4 regions of the Pseudorhodoferax sp. genome follow, and region 4 is predicted to be linked to each of the others. Evidence: predicted binding sites of a transcription regulator. Region 4 holds the regulator's gene; each other region holds the start of a gene.
The links. The regulator LexA, encoded in region 4, represses DNA repair genes until DNA is damaged. The targets are predictions, from matches to a motif close to ACTGTATNNNNATACAGT.
Positions count from the first base shown of each region.

Region 1 (3,979 bases), 1.4 Mb from region 4:
CACGCCGGCCACGGAGCATTCGTCCGTCAGCGCCAGGCCACGGTAGCCCAGGCGGTAGGCCTGCACCACCAGCTCGGCCGGGTGCGAGGCGCCGCGCTGGAAGCTGAAGTTGCTCAGGGCGTGCAGCTCGGTGTAGGCGCAGGGCGCGCCGGGCCCGTCCGCGGCCGGCGGCGGCAGCGGCCATTGCCAGGCGTCGCGCGAGGCCTGCTGCGCCTGGGCGTTGCGCGAGGGATCAGGCATACACGCCCTGCAGGAACCAGCGCGGCGCGGGCTGGCCGCGGTGCGGCGGCTCGCAGTACAGCCACAGCAGGCCGCAGCGCTCGCTCAGGGCCAGCCGGTAGTCGCGCCTGGCGGACCGGGGCGTGGACAGGTCCCACCAGCCGGGGCCGTCGATGCGGCGCGTGCGCGCCAGCAGCTGCAGGGGGCCGTGGAACACGGGCCGGCCGTCCTCCAGGCACAGCGGCAGCGGCGCCTGCAGCAGCCAGGCGGGATAGAGGGCGGCATCGGCCGCCGGCGCCGCCGCGCCGGCGCCGGCCTGCGGCGCCGGCACCCAGCGCTGCATGCACTCGGGGCGGTGGTCGGCCAGCAGCTGCGGCACCAGCACGCGGTCCGCGCCCAGGCGCGCGCCCAGCCGCTCGACGAGTTCGTGCAGGCGGTCGCCGCGCGCCTGCTCGTCGGGCAGCAGGCTGGCCGTGGCACCGGCGCACGGGGCCGTCTGCAGCGTGCGCAGGCGCAGGTGGTTGGCCGGCGCGGCCAGCGGCATGCGCGCCAGGTGCTCGGCCAGCAGGCGGCGCAGGTGGGCCAGGTCCTGCGTCGGCCGGGCCGTGCGCACGACCAGCTCGCCCCGGGGCGGCAGCGCGCGGCCGTCCAGCCGGCGCAGGTCGTGCGTCCACTGCAGCTGCAGCGCCAGCACGCCGCGCTGGCCGGCGCGCAGCCAGGCATGCAGCGCGGCCAGCAGGCGCTGGCCGGTCCACAGCAGCTCGGGCGCGGCGACGGCGGCGGCCGGCAGCTCCAGGTTCTGGTCGAACACCGGCGGCAGCCGGCACCAGGGGAAGGTGGACGGCCGGTCGCCGTAGGCCTGGTCCAGCGCCTCCAGCAGCGCGGCGCCGAAGCGGCGCGCCACGCCGGCGCGCGGCAGCGCGCGCAGCTGGCCCCAGCGGCGCTGGCCGGTGCGCGCCAGCACCGCCAGCGCCGGCCCGGCCGCGGCCAGGGTGTCCAGCGGCAGGCCGTCGGGCAGCTGCGCCGGGCGGGGGCGGCCCTGCCGCTCCAGCTGCAGCAGCGCCAGCGCCACCGGCGCCGTGGCGGCGCGCGCCCAGCCCTGGCAGGGCGCCAAGCCCTCGGGCTGCAACAGGCGCGCCAGCAGCGCGCGCAGCCCGCCCCACAGCCGCAGCGTGGCCGACACCTCCAGCAGCACGCCGCCCTGCGCCTCGGCCACGCGCGGCGTGAACTGCAGCGCATGCCAGCACCAGGCCTCGCGCTGGTCCTCAGGCGGCGACAGGGCGATCCAGCAGGTCGGCATCGCGGGTCTCCGGGCAGGCGGCCGGCTGCGCCACGGCGCCGCGCCGGCGCGGCGCCAGCAGCGCGGCCAGCGCCGGCGCATGGGCCGGCAAGGCGACCGGCTGCGCCATCGGCGGGCCGCGGCGCTTGAACACCAGCACCTGCAGCGCCCGGCCGCCCTGCAGCACGAGCCGCAGCGGCGCCGGCGAGGATTCGGCCTGCGCCGCGGCCGGGCGCAGCGCGAACAGCGGCCGCCCATGGTCCAGCGCGGCCAGGTGCAGGCGGCGCAGCCCGCCGGCGCGCGCCTGCGGCAGCCAGGCCAGCACGGCCGGCACGTCGGCGCAGCGCAGGGCCTGCTCGGCGGCCCACAGGCGCGCCGTGGCGTCCTCCACGCGCACCCACAGCAGCCGCGCGGCCGGCAGCCCCTGGGCGGCCAGCGCCGGCGCGAACGGCTGCACCCCCTCGGGCGCGCCGACCAGCGCCACGGGCCCGCGCGACGCGCCGGCCAGCCGGGCCAGCGCCGGCAGCAGCAGCCGCCAGGCGGGGCCGGCGCCGTACGGGCGCGGCGGCTGCAACAGCTCGGTCAGGCCGGCCGCGGGCCAGCCGCCGCCGGGCAGCTCGGCGTCCAGCGCGGCGTGGCCGCTGGGCAGCACGGCCGCGCCGGCCAGGCCCAGGGCGTCGGCCCGCCAGACATCGGGGCGTTGCGGCAAGGCAGGAAAGGACGGCATGGACATCGGGAAACTGTTTTTCCATCCAGTATCCCTGTCCACCGCCGGCCGGTCAAGGTGCATGCAACGCGCCGCACCGGCGGTGCACGGCAATAGAATCAAATGAGAAACGTTATTAATCTCCTTGCCTTCCGGCCGTTCCATGCAGTCCTCCCACTCCGAGTCCGTCAGCGCGCTGTATGCCGACCACCGCGCCTGGCTGCAGGCGCTGCTGCACCGCAAGCTGGGCTGCCCGCACAAGGCCGAGGACCTGGCGCACGACACGTTCCTGAAGCTGCTGGTGACGCAGGCCTCGGCCGTGCTGCGCGAACCGCGCGCCTTCCTGACCACGGTGGCGCACGGGCTGGTCGTCTCGCACTGGCGCCGGCTGGAGCTGGAGCGCGCCTACCTGGACGCGCTGGCCGCCCAGGGCCCGGCCCTGGGCGCCTCGCCCGAGGACCGCGCGCTGGCCGTGGAGGCGCTGCTGCAGATCGACGCCCTGCTGGCCGGCCTGTCCGAGCGGGCGCGCCAGGCCTTCCTGCTGGCGCGGCTGGACGGGCTGGGCTACGCCGAGATCGCGGCCGAGCTGGGCGTCTCCGAGCGCATGGTCAAGAAGTACATGGCGCAGGCCATGCACCACCTGCTGCTGCGCCATGGCTGAGGCCGGCCTGCCGCCCGCGGGCCTGCCGCCCACCGGCCTATCGCCCGCGGTGCTGCGCGAGGCGGCCGAGTGGTTCGCCACGCTCCAGGGCGGCGACGGCGGCGAGGCGGAGCGCCGGCGCTGGCGCCAGTGGCTGGCCGCCGATCCGCGCCATGCCCAGGCCTGGGCGCGCGTGGAGGCCATGAGCCAGCAGTTCGACCAGTTGGCGCCGTGCCTGCACCAGGGCGCCGCCCGCCATGCCCTGGCCAGCGCCGGCCAGCGCCGCCGCAGCCACATGAAGCTGCTGGGCGTGGCCGCCGGCGGCGGCCTGCTGGCCTGGGCCGGCCTGCGCGAGCAAGGCTGGCAGCGCTGGACCGCCGACTACGCCACGGCCGTGGGCGAGCGGCGCGAGGCCCGGCTGCCCGACGGCGGCCGGCTCTGGCTCAACACCGACAGCATCGTGCGCCTGGCCTTCGACGGCCAGCGCCGCCAGCTGCAGCTGCTGCGCGGCGAGGTGCGCATCGACACCGCGGCCGATCCGCAGCAGCCGCCCCGCCCGTTCGAGGTGGCGCTGGACGCCGGCTGGGTCCGCCCCGTCGGCACGCGCTTCTCGGTGCTGCGCGACGACGGCGGCGACGGCGCCCAGGTCGCCGTGCACGAGGGCGCGGTGCGCATCCAGCCGCGCCTGCAGCCGCAGGACCTGCTGCTGCCCGCCGGCCGGCAGCTGCACTTCGACGCCCGGGGCGCCGGCGCCAGCGAGCCGGCCCGGCCGCACGGCGACGCCTGGACGCGCGGCATGCTGGTGGCCGGCGGCATGCGCCTGCAGGCGCTGGCAGCCGAGCTGGCGCGCCACCAGCGCGGCCACCTGGCCTGCGCCGACGAAGTGGCGGACCTGCGCGTGGTCGGCGCCTTCCCGCTGGACCAGCCCGAGCAGATCTACCAGGCCCTGGAGCGCAGCCTGCCGGTGCGCGTGTTCCGCCCGCTGCCCTGGTGGGTGAGCATCGAAGCGGCGTGATGGAGGCGCCGCCCCGTCCGCGGCCCGCCGGGCCGGTGCCCGCGGCCGTGGGCCATCCGGTGCGGGCCGCACGCAGCAGCGCCGTGGAGCGCTGAACGATGCGGGCCTGGCTGAGCGCCT
Region 1 covers NZ_JASGJZ010000001.1:3,830,554-3,834,532, reverse strand. Annotated here, with positions in the region: gene QM782_RS17955 (error-prone DNA polymerase) at 1-240, opposite strand, end outside; gene QM782_RS17950 (DNA polymerase Y family protein) at 233-1,519, opposite strand; gene imuA (translesion DNA synthesis-associated protein ImuA) at 1,485-2,207, opposite strand; gene QM782_RS17940 (sigma-70 family RNA polymerase sigma factor) at 2,368-2,865, shown strand; gene QM782_RS17935 (FecR domain-containing protein) at 2,858-3,859, shown strand; gene QM782_RS17930 (TonB-dependent siderophore receptor) at 3,958-3,979, shown strand, end outside.
Region 1: the regulator LexA is predicted to act here: its motif matches at 2,238-2,255, upstream of imuA (translesion DNA synthesis-associated protein ImuA).

Region 2 (3,979 bases), 1.3 Mb from region 4:
CCAGAATTTTTCTTAGTTGCAGAAGCTCTTTTGGCTTGTAGTTCGCAGCGTAGTCATCATCCGACTCCCGTGCACTTTTCTGAAGAAGCCATTTGAGCTCAAAGTCTTGGACCGGGTTGGAAAGATAGCTGCGGAGATAATGAAGTGCTAGCGGGAGTAAGGGGCTCCTTGCAGTTTCTGCAAGCTTCAACTCTCTCTCAATAATAGTGGCGCAAATGTTGGCCACTTGATATCTCGTTACATCATCTTGCCGGACCTGCCATGCAATCATGGCCAAAGTAATCTCCAAACTTGAATCCGGCTGAACTAGAACCTTCTTGGGTGGCGACTGGTCATATTGAGTCGTGGTGAGCAGTGACTCCAGCATGAACTGAGTTCTTGTCAGTCCATCTACTGTTCGGTACGTGGTTGGATTGTAAAAAACATCGCGCAGCAAATCCGCCCTATCTCTTTGGCGCAGATACGACGAATTCTCCGGATCAACAGCAACCAGCTTTTCGGAAATATATGCGGCCTTTTGAAACGAAAGCATCTCCATGTGCTTTGCATAGTTTTCCTCTAGCTCCTCTTTTATATCTGGAATTTTGTACTTGAGCTGTGGAATTAAACTGGGAACAACTACAACTACCAAAATAGCAACAACGCTGGTTGCTATGCGCCAACGTGCTGCAACCCATGCAGTTCTTGGATTAAATCCATTTCGTCCTATTGCTTGCGCTATCCAGACAATAAGAAGGGCAACGACGCCAAACAACACAAAGCCACGTAATATGACATTCAGATCATCGGTTTTTTTGCTTCCAACGATATCTAGTGCGGCGATTTGTCGAGAAAGCCCCTCTAGTCCAATATCAATATTTGATTTTAATACTTGATCAAGTTGTTCAATGCTGTCTTGGCTGACTTCTGTGAGCTTTGCTAGGTTTTCTTCTAAAGATTTATCGAGCTTAATTTGTCCTTGATCCAATTTGGCTGATGCGTAGTCAACAATATTCTTTCCCCGCTGTTCGAATGCCTCCATCGTGGGTCCGAACGCCATCTCATTGGCGCCTTTTATTACATCGCCCAGCGGGGCGATGCCGAGCGGACCGCGGCCGCAACCAACTACGCACCAATTCTTGCCGAACATGTTGTTTCCGATGAACGCGCTGGCCGAGAATGCCATGAAACTCAAGCAGGCAATGATCATCACTCGGTACAGTTGGTTCGCTCGCACAGGCGCACACTCCTTCCGTACCGAACACCCTATCCAGCTGTTCAGCAGGTAATGTTGAAACAATACTTAAGTTCATGCGCTTTTTACAGTGATTCAAGCTTCTTTGCAAGTGCTATCGACGCTAAATTTAGCAAAAGAAATGCCTTGGACGCTGCGATCAGAGTTTTCTCGATGGCCGCGCTCAACCAACGCAGGAACATCATTCAGTTACATACAGAGGCAGTGTTAGTTGCCAGGTCCTGCATGACATAGCAGGCCAAAGCACTGGCGCGGGCGTTCGGCCTATGTGGCCCGCAAATGCCTTAGCGACCGCGACCAGGCTTGACCCGACTTTCGGCACCGCGGGAGCAACGACAGCAACTGGCCGACAACGGTCCCAGAAGCCTTAGGCTATTGCAGCGCTTGTGACCCGCTCCCCAATCGCCCCTGACCACGGCATCCGCCGACGCTAAGTGACGCTCGACATGCGCGCCACTCCTGGGGGCCTCCCCGCTGCATACCGAGCATGCCAGGCGACGCCAAGCCGGGTGCCGTTGTCGCCTGCGCCTGCCCATCCCTTCACCTGACAACTGTTTTTGCATCCAGTATCATGCCCGCCCATGGACCTGGACCGCAAGCTCGCCATCCTCGCCGATGCCGCCAAGTACGACGCCTCCTGCGCGTCCAGCGGCTCGGTGCGGCGCGATTCGGTGGGCGGGCGCGGCATCGGCTCCACCGAGGGCATGGGCATCTGCCACAGCTACGCGCCGGACGGCCGCTGCATCTCGCTGCTGAAGATCCTGCTGACCAACTGGTGTCTGTACGACTGCCTGTACTGCGTGAACCGCGTCAGCAGCAACGTGCCGCGCGCCCGCTTCACGACCGCGGAGGTGGTGCAGCTGACGCTGGACTTCTACCGCCGCAACTGCATCGAGGGCCTGTTCCTCAGCTCGGGCATCGTCAGGAGCCCGGACCACACGATGGAGCTGGTCGTCGAGGTGGCGCGCAGCCTGCGCGAGGACCACGACTTCCGCGGCTACATCCACCTGAAGACCATCCCCGAGGCGAGCGCCGACCTGCTGGCGCGCGCCGGCCGCTATGCGGACCGGCTCAGCATCAACGTGGAGCTGCCGAGCGGCGAGAGCCTGGCGGCGCTGGCGCCCGAGAAGGACGGCCAGGCCATCCGCCGCGGCATGGCCCGGCTGCGCGTGCTGATCGACGACGCCCGCGGCGAGCGCGCGGCCCGGCGGCCGACCGCCCTGCCCGCCGCGCCGGCCCGGCGCGCCGAAGCGCCGGCCTTCGCGCCGGCGGGCCAGAGCACGCAGATGATCGTCGGCGCCGACGGCGCGAGCGACCGCAGCATCCTGGCCGCCAGCGCGCAGCTGTACGGCGCCTACCGGCTGCGGCGCGTGTACTACTCGGCGTTCAGCCCGATCCCCGACGCGCCGCGCGCGCTGCCGCCGGCCGCGCCGCCGCTGGTGCGCGAGCACCGGCTGTACCAGGCCGACTGGCTGCTGCGCTTCTACGGCTTCGCGCCCGGGGAGATCGTCGCCGGCGCGGACGGCATGCTGGCGCTGGACATGGACCCCAAGCTGGCCTGGGCGCTGGCGCACCGCGAGCGCTTTCCGGTGGACCTGAACCGCGCGCCGCGCGAGCTGCTGCTGCGCGTGCCGGGGCTGGGCGTGAAGTCCGTGGACCGGCTGCTGCTGGCGCGCCGCCAGCGCCAGCTGCGCGTGGACGACCTCGGCCGCCTGGGCGTGCCGCTGCGCAAGCTGCTGCCCTTCGTCAGCGTGCCGGGCGCGCGCGGCGGGCGCGGGCTGGACAGCGCCCACCTGGCGGCGCACCTGGGCGCGCAGCGGCGGCCGGTGCCGCGGCAGGCCTCGTTGTTCGATGCCGGCTGAGGTGGAGGCCGTCCAGCTCGCAGCCGACGACGACCTGGCCGGCTTCCGCGCCGCGGTGCGCGACCTGGTGGCGCGCCGGGTGCCGCCGGAGGCCGTGCACTGGCAGTGCGCGCAGCAGGCCGGCGGCCTGTTCGACGCCGCGACGCCCGCCTCGCCGCAGGCGCCCCAGACCGTGCCGCAGGCGCTCCCGGCCCCGCCGCTGCGCCTGCCGGCCGCCGTGGTGGACCTGCTGCAGCACGCCGCGCTGCACCGCGACGCCGGCCGCTTCGCGCTGCTGTACCGCCTGGTCTGGCGCCTGCTGGCCGAGCCCGGCCTGCGCGGCGACCCGCTGGACGCCGACCGCCTGCAGGCCGAGGGCATGGCCCGCGCGGTGCGCCGCGACATGCACAAGACCAAGGCCTTCGTGCGCTTCCGCCCGCTGCCGGACGGGTCGCACGCCGCCTGGTTCGAGCCCGCGCACCACACGCTGCGCGCCACGGCGCCGTTCTTCGTGCGGCGCTTCGCGCAGATGCGCTGGGCCATCCTGACGCCCGAGCGCAGCGTGGCCTGGGACGGCCAAGCCCTGCGCTGCGGCCCCGGCGCGAACCGCGCGGACGCGCCCGGCCCCGACGCCGGCGAACGGCTGTGGCTGACCTACTACGCCCACATCTTCAACCCGGCGCGGCCCAAGCCGGCCATGATGCGCAAGGAGATGCCGCGCCGCTACTGGCCCAACCTGCCGGAAAGCGCGCTGATCGCGCCGCTGCTGCACGCAGCCGCCGAACGCAGCGGCCGCATGCTGGAGGCCGGCGGCGCCGACCCGCAGCGCCGCCGGCCGGCCGCCTCGATCGCGCTGCAACTGGACCGCCGCCCCGCGCCGGCCGCCGCCGGCACGCTGGAAGCC
Region 2 covers NZ_JASGJZ010000001.1:3,972,695-3,976,673, reverse strand. Annotated here, with positions in the region: gene QM782_RS18630 (hypothetical protein) at 1-1,192, opposite strand, end outside; gene QM782_RS18625 (putative DNA modification/repair radical SAM protein) at 1,816-3,096, shown strand; gene QM782_RS18620 (UdgX family uracil-DNA binding protein) at 3,086-3,979, shown strand, end outside.
Region 2: the regulator LexA is predicted to act here: its motif matches at 1,785-1,802, upstream of QM782_RS18625 (putative DNA modification/repair radical SAM protein).

Region 3 (3,979 bases), 3.5 Mb from region 4:
CCCAGGTTCTCGCGCACCTTGTTCTCGATCTCGCGCGCCAGGTCGGGGTTCTCGCGCAGGAACTCGCGCGCGTTGTCGCGGCCCTGGCCGATCTTCTCGCCGTTGTAGGCGTACCAGGCGCCGGACTTGTCGACGATGCGCGCCTCCACGCCCATGTCGATGATCTCGCCCTCGCGGCTGATGCCCTCGCCGAACAGGATGTCGAACTCGGCCGTCTTGAACGGCGGCGAGACCTTGTTCTTGACCACCTTGACCTTGGTCTCGTTGCCGATCGCGTTCTCGCCCTTCTTGATGGTGCCGGTGCGGCGGATGTCGATGCGCACCGAGGCGTAGAACTTCAGCGCGTTGCCGCCGGTCGTGGTCTCGGGGCTGCCGAACATCACGCCGATCTTCATGCGGATCTGGTTGATGAAGATGACCATGCAGTTGGTCTTCTTGATCGTGGCCGTGAGCTTGCGCAGCGCCTGGCTCATCAGCCGCGCCTGCAGGCCGGGCAGGGAATCGCCCATCTCGCCCTCGAGCTCGGCCTTGGGCGTCAGCGCGGCGACCGAGTCGATCACGATCAGGTCCACCGCGCCCGAGCGCACCAGCGAATCCACGATCTCCAGCGCCTGCTCGCCGGTGTCGGGCTGGCTGATCAGCAGGTCGGGCAGGTTCACGCCGAGCTTGCTGGCGTACTGCACGTCCAGCGCGTGCTCGGCATCGACGAAGGCGCAGGTGCCGCCCTGCTTCTGCATCTCGGCGATGACCTGCAGCGTCAGCGTGGTCTTGCCCGACGATTCGGGGCCGTAGATCTCGATCACGCGGCCGCGCGGCAGGCCGCCGACGCCCAGCGCGATGTCCAGGCCCAGCGAGCCGGTGGAGACGACCTGGATGTCCTCGATCGCCTCGCCTTCGCCCAGCCGCATGATGGTGCCCTTGCCGAACTGCTTCTCGATCTGGGCCAGGGCCGCCTGCAGGGCCTTGGCCTTCTCGGCTTGCGCGGGACTGTTCTTCACCGGTGCGTCCATGAAAAATCTCCTGGGAATCAATGACTTGCACAACGCATCCGGGCTGTATATCTACACCGTCTGGATACTTGAACAGTAGTGTAGTGCAGGCATTGATTTGAAAACAGAAGATTTTTGGTCAGTTTGCCTTACGATGTGACGATGCACACCGTGGCCCCGGACGACGCCTGGCGCACCACCCATCTCGGCCGGTTGATGGGCGATGCGCTGCGCCGCTTTGACGCGCGGGTGCTGGCGCTGATGGCGCACGACGTGCAGGTGCCGCTAGCCCTGTCGAACCTGGCGGCGCGCGCGCAGGTGACGGCCGCGCACGTGCACATCACCCGGCACCTGGACGTGGCTGGCACGCGGCCCGGCGTGCTGGCCGAGCGGGCCGGCATCAGCAAGCAGGCCATGGGCGACCTGGTGGCGCAGTGCGAGGCCTGGGGCCTGGTCACGCGCGTGCCCGATCCGCACGACGCGCGTGCCCGCATCGTGCGCTTCACGCCGGACGGGTTGGCCTGGCAGCAGGCTTTCCGCAGCGCGATCGCGCAGGCCGAGGCCGAGTTCCGCGAGGCCGTGGGGGCCGAGGTCGCGACCGTGGTCGCGCTCGGGCTGGAGGCCTACGCGGGATCCTGAGCGTCCACCACGCGGAAGTGCTCCACTTGCGGCGGCTGCACGAAGTACGGGCCGATGATGGCCCGCCACTCGCCGAACGCCGGCGAGTGGCGGAAGCCCTCGGTATGGTCTTCCAGGGTCTCCCACTCGATCGTCAGCAGGTAGCGGCCCGGCGTCTCGATGCAGCCGAGGATGCGGTGGGCGCGGTAGCCCTTGGCCTTGGACAGCACCGTTGCCATGCCGCGCGTCAGCACCTCGCCGAACACTGCATGCTGGTCCGGGCTCACCCGGAAATCTGCGACTTCCACGATCATTTCGAATCCTCCTTCTGGATGTGTTGCGTGGCCCGACAGGTTCGCACATCCGCGGACCGCGCGCGGCGGCCACGGCGCCGGACCGGCGGCCCTCCTAGAATTTCTCCCTTCGCGTCCAACCCCCGGGAGACCCCATGCGCATCCTGATTGCCGAGGACGACCAGGTGCTGGCCGACGGCCTGCTGCGCGCGCTGCGCAGCTCCGGCGCCGCGGTGGACCACGTGGCCAGCGGCACCGAGGCCGATGCCGCGCTGCGCACCAGCGACCAGTTCGACCTGCTGATCCTGGACCTGGGCCTGCCGCGCCTGCATGGGCTGGAGGTGCTCAAGGCCCTGCGCAGCCGCGGCTCGGCGCTGCCGGTGCTGATCCTGACGGCGGCCGACAGCGTGGAGGAGCGCGTCAAGGGCCTGGACTACGGCGCCGACGACTACATGGCCAAGCCGTTCTCGCTGCAGGAGCTCGAGGCCCGCGTGCGCGCGCTGACGCGGCGCGGCACCGGCGCCACCAGCAGCGTGATCCGCCACGGCCCGCTGGAATACGACCAGGCCGGCCGCGTCGCGACCATCGACGGCCGGATGGTCGAGCTCTCGGCGCGCGAGCTCGGCCTGCTCGAAGTCCTGCTGCAGCGCGCCGGGCGGCTGGTCAGCAAGGACCAGCTGGTCGAGCGCCTGTGCGAATGGGGCGAGGAAGTCTCGACCAACGCGATCGAGGTCTACATCCACCGCCTGCGCAAGAAGATCGAGAAAGGGCCGATCCGCATCGCCACCGTGCGCGGCCTGGGCTACTGCCTCGAGAAAATCAGCGCGTGAAGCTGTTCCGCAGCGAGCAGCGGTCGCTGTTCGGCGAGATCCTGGACTGGATGCTGACGCCGCTGCTGCTGCTGTGGCCGGTGAGCCTGGCGCTGACCTGGCTGGTCGCGCAGGGCATCGCCGGCAACCCGTTCGACCGCGCGCTGGAGCACGACGTGCGCGCGCTCGCGCAGCTGGTCGACCAGGGGCCGGACGGGCGCGTGCAGTTCAGCCTGCCGCAGCCGGCGCACGAACTGCTGCGCGCCGACGAGGCCGACCAGGTCGTCTACCAGGTGCTGGGCCCCGGGGGCGAGCTGCTGGCCGGCGAGCGCGAGCTGCCGGCGCCGGCCGGCGACGCCGCGCCGCCCGGCGAGGTGCGGCTGCGCGACGCCGAGCTGCGCGGCCAGGACGTGCGCGTGGCCCATGCCTGGGTCGCGCTGGACGGCGGCCGGGCGGCGCTGGTGCAGGTGGCCGAGACGCGCGAGAAACGCTCGGTGCTGGCGGCCGAGATCATCAAGGGCGTGATGCTGCCGCAGTTCGTGATCCTGCCGCTGGCGGTGCTGCTGGTCTGGCTGGCGCTGGTGCGCGGCATCAAGCCGCTGTCGCAGCTGGAGGAGCGCATCCGCGCGCGCAAGCCCGACGACCTGTCGCCGCTGGACGAGCGCGCCGTGCCGCTGGAGGTGGCGCCGCTGGTGTCCTCGGTCAACGACCTGCTGACGCGGCTGAAGGACTCCATCGCCACGCAGAAGCGCTTCCTGGCCGACGCGGCGCACCAGCTCAAGACGCCGCTGGCCGGCCTGCGCATGCAGGCCGACCTGGCCCAGCGCGAGGGCGCCAACGCCGACGAGCTGAAGCAGTCGCTGCTGCAGATCCGCCGCTCCAGCATGCGCGCCACGCACACGGTCAACCAGCTGCTGGCGCTGGCGCGCGCCGAGAGCGCCGGCGTGCCGATCGCGCGCCAGCCCTGTGACCTGGCGCGGCTGGTCATGGACGCGGTGCAGGAGGCGCTGCCGCGCGCGATGGACCAGGCGCTGGACCTGGGCTACGACGGCGCCGCCCCCGGCACGCCCGGCGTGCAGCTGGAAGGCAATGCCACGCTGCTGAAGGAACTGGTGCGCAACCTGCTCGACAACGCCATCGCCTACACGCCCTCCACGCCCGCGCGGCCCGGCGTGGTCACGGCGCGCGTGCTGGCGGCCGGCGCCGGCGCACCGCTGCGGCTGCAGGTGGAGGACTCCGGCCCCGGCATCCCCGCGGCCGAGCGCGAACT
Region 3 covers NZ_JASGJZ010000001.1:1,810,056-1,814,034, forward strand. Annotated here, with positions in the region: gene recA (recombinase RecA) at 1-1,010, opposite strand, end outside; gene QM782_RS08480 (MarR family winged helix-turn-helix transcriptional regulator) at 1,152-1,628, shown strand; gene QM782_RS08485 (antibiotic biosynthesis monooxygenase family protein) at 1,613-1,921, opposite strand; gene QM782_RS08490 (response regulator) at 2,056-2,730, shown strand; gene QM782_RS08495 (sensor histidine kinase N-terminal domain-containing protein) at 2,727-3,979, shown strand, end outside.
Region 3: the regulator LexA is predicted to act here: its motif matches at 1,070-1,087, upstream of recA (recombinase RecA).

Region 4 (3,979 bases):
TACAGCGCGCAGACGCGTCCGCTGATCGACTACTACACCCAGTGGGCCAAGAATGATCCGGCCAGCGCGCCGCGCTACCGCAAGATCGACGGCACCGGCAGCGTGGAGGAGATCACCGCCCGCGCGCTGGCCGCCCTGTCGGCCTGATCAGCCGCCCAGCAGTTCCAGCACCAGCCGGATGCGCGCCTTGACCGGCGACAGCGCATCCGCGCCTGGCAGCGCGCCTTCCTGCGGCCCCATGACACGACCCTGGTCGCAGCGGCTGGCGCGCAGCACGCGCACACCGGCCGATCGCGCGCGTTCCAGCGCGTCGTTCAGCGCCCGGTGCACGGTGCCGTTGCCGGTCGCGGCGACCACCAGCCCCTGCACGCCGTCGCGCACCAGCGCATCCACGATGGCGCCGCTGGCGCCGGCATAGCTGGTCACGATCTCGACACGCGGCCAGGGCGCGCCCTCGGCCGGCAGCCGCGCCACATCGCAAGCTCCCTGCGCCACCGGCCAGTCGCGCAGCCGGCGCAGCCGACCCTCCTCCACGTAGCCCAGCGGCCCCGCATCGCCGGAGCCGAAGGCGTCGAGCCGGTAGCCGTGCAGCTTGCGCACGTCCGCCGCGGCATGGACGACACCGGCGCACACGGCCGTCACGCCGCGCGCGCCGGCGGTCGCGGCCACGGCCAGCGCGTCGCGCAGGTTCTGCGGACCGTCCGGCATCGGCGCGTCGGCCGGCCGCATCGCGCAGGTCAGCACCACCGGCCTGACCGGCGCCAGCACGCACTGCAGGAAGTACGCCGTCTCCTCCAGCGTGTCGGTGCCGTGCGCGACCACGATGCCCAAAACCCGCGGCCGTGCCAGCCAATCCGCGCAACACCGGGCCAGCCGGCCCCAGGTGTCGCCATCCATGTCCTTGCTGTCGAGTTGCGCGACCTGCTCGGCCACCACCACCGTGCCCGCGGGCGCCGGCACGCCGGCCAGCAGGTGCGCCACGTCCACCTGGGCCGCGCGGTAGCCCAGGTTGTCCCCGGGCCGCGACGAGAGGCCGGCGATGGTGCCGCCCGTCCCCAGGACCACCAGCTGCGGCGCATTCGCATCGGAAGCTTGCATAAACAAAAAAGCTGATTAAAAATACAGATACTGGAAATTTCAACAGACCTTCCAGCCCAAGGAACTGCCATGCCAGACGCTTCCGCCACCGCATCGCCCGTCAAGCTCACAGCCCGCCAGCAGCAGATTCTGGAGCTGATCCAGTCTGCCATCGCCAACACCGGGGCGCCACCGACGCGCGCCGAGATCGCGGCCGAGCTCGGCTTCAAGTCGGCCAACGCCGCCGAGGAACATCTGCAGGCGTTGGCCCGCAAGGGCGTCATCGAGCTCGTCAGCGGCACCTCGCGCGGCATCCGGCTGCGCGGCGACATGCTGCGTTCGGTCAACGAGCGCCGCGCCAAGCAATTCACCCTGCCGCTGCAGGAACTGGCCCAGCTCGCATTGCCACTGGTCGGCCGCGTGGCCGCCGGCTCGCCCATCCTCGCGCAGGAGCATGTGGACCAGACCTACTACGTCGAGAGCAGCCTGTTCCAGCACAAGCCCGACTACCTGCTGCGCGTACGTGGCATGTCCATGCGCGACGCCGGCATCATGGACGGCGACCTGCTGGCCGTGCGCGCCACCCGGGACGCCAAGAACGGCCAGATCGTCGTCGCGCGGCTGGGCGACGACGTGACCGTCAAGCGCTACAAGCGCACCGAAGACGGCATCGAACTGCATCCCGAGAACCCGGACTATCCGACCATCGTCGTGCAGCCCGGCGAACCGTTCGAGATCGAGGGCCTGGCGGTCGGCCTGATCCGCAACACCATGCTGATGTAGGCCTCCCCGGCCTGCGTACCGCAGTCTCCAGGTGGCGGGCGTCGGCTGCGCAGGTGCGCGGCCACCCTGGGGCTGCACTCGTTCAACCAATCCTGCCCCAATCCACCCGCTGGCGTGGAAGGAGTACGACATGGGAATCGCAATGCTGGCGGCCGCACGACTGGTGCAGGCCATGCCGCAACGGCTCGAAGCCTGGATCGAGGAGTGGAGCCCGCGGCGGCTCGCCACGCGGCTGCGCCGCCGCCGGCCGGCGCGGCGTCCTGCCAGCGCCACCGTGCGGCCATTGCGGGTGCTGCGCGTGCTGGAGCCGCAGCAGGCGCGCAACGCCGCCGGCCGCATGGTCATTTCGGGCCGCATGGCCGACGTCTGCGCCGAACTGGACCGCCTGGCCGCTGCGGAAGCCGAGGCACCGCGGCACTGAAGCCCCCCGCGCCTGCCCCCTTCGGGGCCGAGCAACGAGCGGCCGCGAGGCACAATGCCCGGATGAACGTTGTGATCCTCGACGACTACCAGGACGCGGTGCGCAAGCTCGACTGCGCCGCAAGGCTCGAACCCTATGCGGCCAAGGTCTACACCAACACCGTCAAGGGCCTGGGCCAGTTGTCCGTACGGCTTCGCGATGCCGACATCATCGTGCTGATCCGCGAACGCACGCACCTGAACCGCGCCCTGATTGAGAAGCTGCCGCGGCTCAAGCTGGTCGCGCAGACCGGCCGCGTCGGCCCGCACGTCGACGTGGCGGCCTGCACCGAGTACGGCGTGGCCGTGGCCGAAGGCGTGGGCTCGCCGGTGGCGCCGGCCGAGCTGACCTGGGCCCTGGTCATGGCCGCTGCGCGCCGGCTGCCGCAATACATCGGCAACCTCAAGCACGGCGTCTGGCAGCAGTCCGGCATGAAGACCGCCTCCATGCCACCGAACTTCGGGCTGGGCACGGTGTTGCGCGGACGCACGATGGGCATCTTCGGCTATGGCCGGATCGGCCAGATCGTCAGTACCTTCGCCCGCGCCTTCGGCATGCACGTGCTGGTCTGGGGCCGCGCCGGCTCCTGCGAGCGGGCGCGGGCCGATGGCCACCACGTGGCGTCCGGGCAGGACGAACTGTTCGCCGAGAGCGACGTGCTGTCGCTGCACCTGCGCCTGAACGAGGAGACGCGCGGCATCGTCCGGCTCGACGATCTGTCGCGCATGAAGCCGACCTCGATACTGGTCAACACCGCGCGCGCCGAACTGATCGAGCCGGACGCCCTGCTGGCCGGCCTGAACCGCGGGCGCCCCGGCATGGCGGCCGTCGACGTGTTCGAGAGCGAACCCATCCTGCAGGGCCACGCGCTGCTGCGCCTGGAGAACTGCATCTGCACGCCGCACATCGGCTACGTGGAACTGCAGAGCTACGAGATGTACTTCAGCGCGGCCTTCGACAACGTGGTGAACTACATCCGCGGCACGCCGACCAACATCGTCAACCCGGGCGCACTGCAAGTCCGGCGCTGACGCTGCACCAGCCACCAGCCTACAGGCTGGAGCCGCGCGTGGACTTCGGCGCGATCTGCGCCTCGGTGGTGGGATCGAACAGGTCGAACGCGATCATCCCGCTGTCCAGTTCGGGCTTGGCCGGCGGAGGCGCCGCGACGGGTGCGGAAGCCGGGACGGCATCCAGGTCGAGTTGCGCCAGGTCGATGTCGACCGAAGCCAGCGGCGACGGCGCGGACGCCGACAGGTCGTCGAAGTCCGACAGGTCCAGGTCCAGCGGCACGCTGGCCATCGTGTCGTGGTCGGTGCCGTGCCGCAGCGGCGTCGGGCCGGACTCCGGCACCAGATCCAGTTCGAGGTCCAGTTCCGGCAAGGCGGGCACCGGCACCGGCGGTGGTTCCGGCCGCGCCGGCTGCGCGTGCGCCACCGGCTCGCCCACGCCCAGCCCGCCGAAGCTCGACGGCGTCCGCTCCTGGCCGGCCGGCATGGCGATGGCCTGGGCAACACCGTACAGCAGCAGCAGGTCGCGGTACGCCGCCAGATCCAGAGGCCGGCTGGCATCGCCGGGATGGCGCAGCAGATTGGCTTCGATCGTGTCCAGCACGCGCGCCTCGCCCCACGCCGTCTCGATGCTGAGCAGCGTGGCCGG
Region 4 covers NZ_JASGJZ010000001.1:5,274,804-5,278,782, forward strand. Annotated here, with positions in the region: gene adk (adenylate kinase) at 1-147, shown strand, start outside; gene QM782_RS24310 (asparaginase) at 148-1,098, opposite strand; gene lexA (transcriptional repressor LexA) at 1,168-1,860, shown strand; gene QM782_RS24320 (hypothetical protein) at 1,991-2,281, shown strand; gene QM782_RS24325 (D-2-hydroxyacid dehydrogenase family protein) at 2,344-3,351, shown strand; gene QM782_RS24330 (hypothetical protein) at 3,371-3,979, opposite strand, start outside.